2 regions of the Arthrobacter sp. G119Y2 genome follow, and region 1 is predicted to be linked to the other one. Evidence: riboswitches for the same ligand, from Rfam matches in the RefSeq annotation. Region 1 holds a riboswitch; the other holds the start of a gene.
The links. Region 1 has a riboswitch for guanidine ahead of WKB88_RS09455 (DMT family transporter). Riboswitches for the same ligand answer to the same signal wherever they lie in the genome.
Positions count from the first base shown of each region.

Region 2: linked by a shared signal. The riboswitch ahead of WKB88_RS03780 (DMT family transporter) and the one ahead of WKB88_RS09455 (DMT family transporter) in region 1 are both predicted to bind guanidine.

Region 1 is NZ_JBBPFS010000004.1:43,107-45,303, reverse strand. Features, by position in the region: gene WKB88_RS09460 (DMT family transporter) at 73-456, opposite strand; gene WKB88_RS09455 (DMT family transporter) at 459-773, opposite strand; guanidine-III (ykkC-III) riboswitch at 784-848, opposite strand; gene WKB88_RS09450 (MFS transporter) at 965-2,197, opposite strand, start outside.
Region 2 is NZ_JBBPFS010000002.1:20,199-22,395, reverse strand. Features, by position in the region: gene WKB88_RS03790 (hypothetical protein) at 1-197, opposite strand, end outside; gene WKB88_RS03785 (hypothetical protein) at 197-667, opposite strand; gene WKB88_RS03780 (DMT family transporter) at 884-1,198, opposite strand; guanidine-III (ykkC-III) riboswitch at 1,209-1,279, opposite strand; gene WKB88_RS03775 (hypothetical protein) at 1,335-1,868, shown strand; gene WKB88_RS03770 (DUF305 domain-containing protein) at 1,938-2,197, shown strand, end outside.

The DNA.
Region 1 (2,197 bases):
TCCTTGGAAAGCCCTGGCGGCAAAAAGCCGGCCTTGGCACGCCCCGCCGGCAAAGGCCGCCCCTAGAAGCCGCTAGTGCCCGCTTTCCTGATCCTGTGCGGAGGCGCTGCGGTTGGAGCTGTCCCGTCCCTCACCGGATGGCGAATCCACGAACTTCAGTCCGACCACACAGCCGATGATTCCCGTCAGGAAAAGGATCTTCAGCAGCCCGGGCTGTTCATTGCCGAAGATCATGGCATAGGCCACGGTCAGAACCGCACCCAGGCCCGTCCAGACTGCGTAGGCAGTGGAGATGGGAATGAAGTTCATGGCGTACGAAAGACCCACCATGGAAAGGGCCCCGGCGGCAAGGAAGATCAGGGACGGAAGGAGAACGGTAAAGCCTGCCGAGGCGTCGAGGGCGGTTGCCCAGACGGCTTCCAGGACGGCGCTGAGGAGAAGGATGATCCACGGCATGCTTAGCCCACCAACTTTAGGCCGACAACGCAGCCCACCACGCCGAGCAGCAGCAGGACCTTAATGACCGTGGCTTTCTCGCCGCCGAACACCATCGCGTAGGCGGCGGTCAGAACGGCCCCGATACCCACCCACACGGCATAAGCGGTGCCCACAGGTATGGACTGCATGGCAACGGCAAGGCCGGCCATGCTCAGGACAATCCCCGCCGCGAAGATGACCGTGGGCCAGAGACGCCGGAAGTTCTCCGATTTGCCGAGCGCTGTTGCCCAGACCGCCTCCAGCATGCCGGAGAAAACAAGGATGACCCATGCCATGACACATTCCTTTGGCCAGTCTTGTCGCTGTCCGGGTACTGAACCGTCGTCCGGAGACCGGGATCCGGTCTTGATCTCCTACGGTAGCAAATCCGGAACGGGCCTGCCGGTGCCGCTGACTGCCGGTGCTTGTGCCCGTGCCGTCTGCCGGCGGGCGCATCAGCAGTTCAACGGCTCAGCGATCAAGCGGATCAGGCCTGCTGCCTCCGGCTCTCGGCGATGCCCCGTGGCCGCAGAGGTGACCGCAGGCGCAGCCGTGAAGGCAACCGCAGCCGCAGGTTTCCCTGCCGTGCCAGGATGAGGCCGATGACGGCGGCAGCCAGTGCGGGGACCGCCCCGGCGACGAAAATAGCGCCCTGCGGTTCGAGAACTTCGGCCAGCCAGCCGGTGAGTGGTCCGCCGACTGCCTGTCCGCCAATCAGAACCATGATGTACAGGCTCATGACCCGCCCGCGGATGACTACCGCCGTCGTCGACTGCACGAGCTGATTGGCGCTCGTAATGAACTGCATGGAACAGAATCCGGCCACGATCATGACCGCGCCGAAGACCGGAAGGGACGGCGAAAAGGCGGACGCAGCCAGAGCGATGGCGAAGGTGGCCGCGCTGACGATGACGGTCCGAAGCCGCAGCGTCCGGCGCCGCGTCGACGCCACCGCACCGGCCAACGCTCCGGTGGCCACCAGGGTATTCAGGAGTCCGAAGCCGTTGGCGCCGCTGTGGAAGACCTCGTCCGCGAAAGCCGCCATCAGAACAGGGGTACTCAGGGCAAAGACCGATACGAAGGCGCACATGGCCATCGGCCAGAACACGGTGGGCGTGGTGCGGGCATACCGCGCTCCTTCCCGGAGCATCCCCTTGGTGCGGGGCGCGGGTTCGGTCCGGAAAAGCTGATCGGTGCGAAGCCGTCCGAGCATGAACACCGTGAAGCTGCAGGCGGCTGCGTTGATGGCGAAGGCCCACCCTCCGCCGACGGCGCCGATCATGACGCCGGCCACTGCCGGCCCCACCATGGCGCCGAGCTGGAAGACCGAGGAGCTCACACTCAGGGCGTTGCGCAGGTGCTTAGGCCCCACCATTTCATGGACGAAAACCTGCCGTGCCGGCTGGTCAATCACGGTCACCATGCCCAGCGCCAGCGCCACAAGGTAGACATGCCACACCTGAACCGCGCCGGTCAGCGCAAGCACCGCAAGGGCAAGGGCCAGGACGGCGGCGGCAGACTGGCTCACCATCAGCAGGATCCGCTTGGAATGCCGGTCAGCGATGATTCCGCCCAGGGGTCCGAGCAGCAGGGTCGGCAGGAACTGGAAGGCGGTGGTGATACCGACGGCGGTGACGCTTCCGGAAAGCTCCAGAACAAGCCAGTCCTGGGCAATGCGCTGCATCCAGATGGCCACCACGGCCACGAGGTGCGCGGCGGT
Region 2 (2,197 bases), on a different contig from region 1:
ATGTTGGAGACGAGGTCCAGTCCATTAGCCCAGGGGGAATGTTCCGCCGCCCACAGATACACCTCGTTGATGTTGGTGGTCAGCGACGCCGCGATGACCACCGCAGCCTTCAGCATGGAGTTGTCCCGGCGGGCACGGGCGCGGAGGGAAAGGGTCAGGACCAGCAACCACATGAAGGTCGCCACGAGCAGGCTCATCATTCGAAGTATGCCTCGTATCTGAAAATCTCTTGGGTGGATTCCCGGATTGCGGCCGCCAGGAGGTCGGCCAGATGTTCGGCAGTTGCTTCCAGATCGGACCGGAAATCGCCCCGGGCCAGGGCTTTGGCAACCACCTCGCCCGATAATTCCTGAAAAATCTTTATGCCCTGCCAGGTGGCACCTTCGTATTCATCGTGACGAAGGATCATGTGTGAAAGTTCGTGGAGAATCATCTGCTGCCGGTGCAGCATTCCCCTGGTGACCGAGTGGTAAACCACGTCCACCTGTTCCCGCGGAATCCAGAGGCCGCAGATTTTCTTTCCGGTGAGCTTTTCACTCTCAACTATCACTATTCTGCGTCCGCGGAGTTCTTCAACGTGCCGAATCAGCGATTCAAGGGTGATGCGCTCGGGCAATCGGAGACGGTCAAAAGCGTCTTTGGCGGTTTGGCGCAGCTGCTCATCCATGGGAATCCTCAATGTACCTGATTCCCCTCACCGGGCTAGTTCGGAACATGTTCCGATCATGTATTATGAAACGACCGGCCCGCGGCCGGGCATTGCGAAAGTTGGGGGACTTGCGAGAGTTTTCGCAGCTATGCCCGGCACGGGCCGGTTTCATTTCTCGGTGAATTGATCAGCCGTACTCACGGCTGCGGGGCTGGTTGTCCTGTCTCAGTACAGCTAGTGGCTGAGTTTCAGTCCCACGACCCCGCCGACGATCATCATGAGGAACACGACCTTCAGCAAGGATGACGCCTCAGCACCGGTCACCATTGCATAAACAACGGTCAACGCTGCGCCAATTCCCACCCAGACCGCATAGGCCGTGCCGGTGGGCAGGTCCCTCATCGCATACGCAAGGCCGGCCATGCTGGCCAGCAGCGACGGGATGAACACCAAGGTCGGTCCGACTTTGCTGAAGCCGTCGGATTTGCCCAGGGCAGTTGCCCAAACAGCTTCCAGCACACCGGATATGACAAGAATGATCCATGACATGGGAATCTCCAATGGGCCGTCTTGTCGCACACCGGGTACGGCACCCATCGTCCGGGAGGCTCACTGTGATAGCGAGGCTCTGCCTTAAAGCTCTCACGCCGCACGGCCCGGGTCGAATTTGGTGAGGTATCTGACCGTGGCTACGCTGATCGGACAGCGGGGAACGAGCAGCAGGGAACCGAAGCAGACAAGGCTGGTGAGTGCAGTGGTGGCAGCAGGCCGTACATCAGGTGCCGCCTCAGCTACCCCGCGCGCCGTTTTATCGCTCCTCGGTTTATCCGCCGTCATTGCCGGGCTCCTCACCATGCATATCTGGGTGGGCGGATTTGGAGCCCCTTCCCACCACGGGACTGTGGCGGTGGGCAGCACAGCAGCCGGACCTGCCGCGGCATCTCCGGGAACCGGGCACCTTCCGGCACCGGCCGCCCTCATCGGCGCCGCAGCCGCGGATCATGACTCCATGCCCGGCTGCGCAGGCAGCTGCGCCGACGAAGCGGCCTTCGGCATGTGCATGCTCGCACTGGTCATCATGGGTGCATTCGCACTGCGCACTCCTTCAGGGTGCGCGCCTGCCTTCTCGCTGGCCAACAGGGGTCCCCCCACACTGCCCCGGGCGTTCCGCCCGGCCCCGTGCCCTTCACTCACTCAGCTCTGCATCAGCCGCACGTAAAATCCGCGTCCTTTGGACAGCGCACAGCAGCCAATGCACCCACAACCTGAGTATTGAAGGATTTATCCAATGAAACGCCATACATCCCAGCCCCCGCATGCCTTGTCCGCGCTCGCCCTCGCCGCCGCCCTGGTTCTGGCCGGATGCGGACAAAGCGGTACCGGTGACGCAGCCTCCGGATCAGCGGACTCCAGCGCAGCGGAGACCGCTGCTCCGGATTCCGCTGCCGCAAACCATAATGATGCCGACACGATTTTTGCTCAAATGATGATCCCGCACCATCAGCAGGCGGTCGAGATGAGCAACATGATGCTCGCCAAGGACGGCCT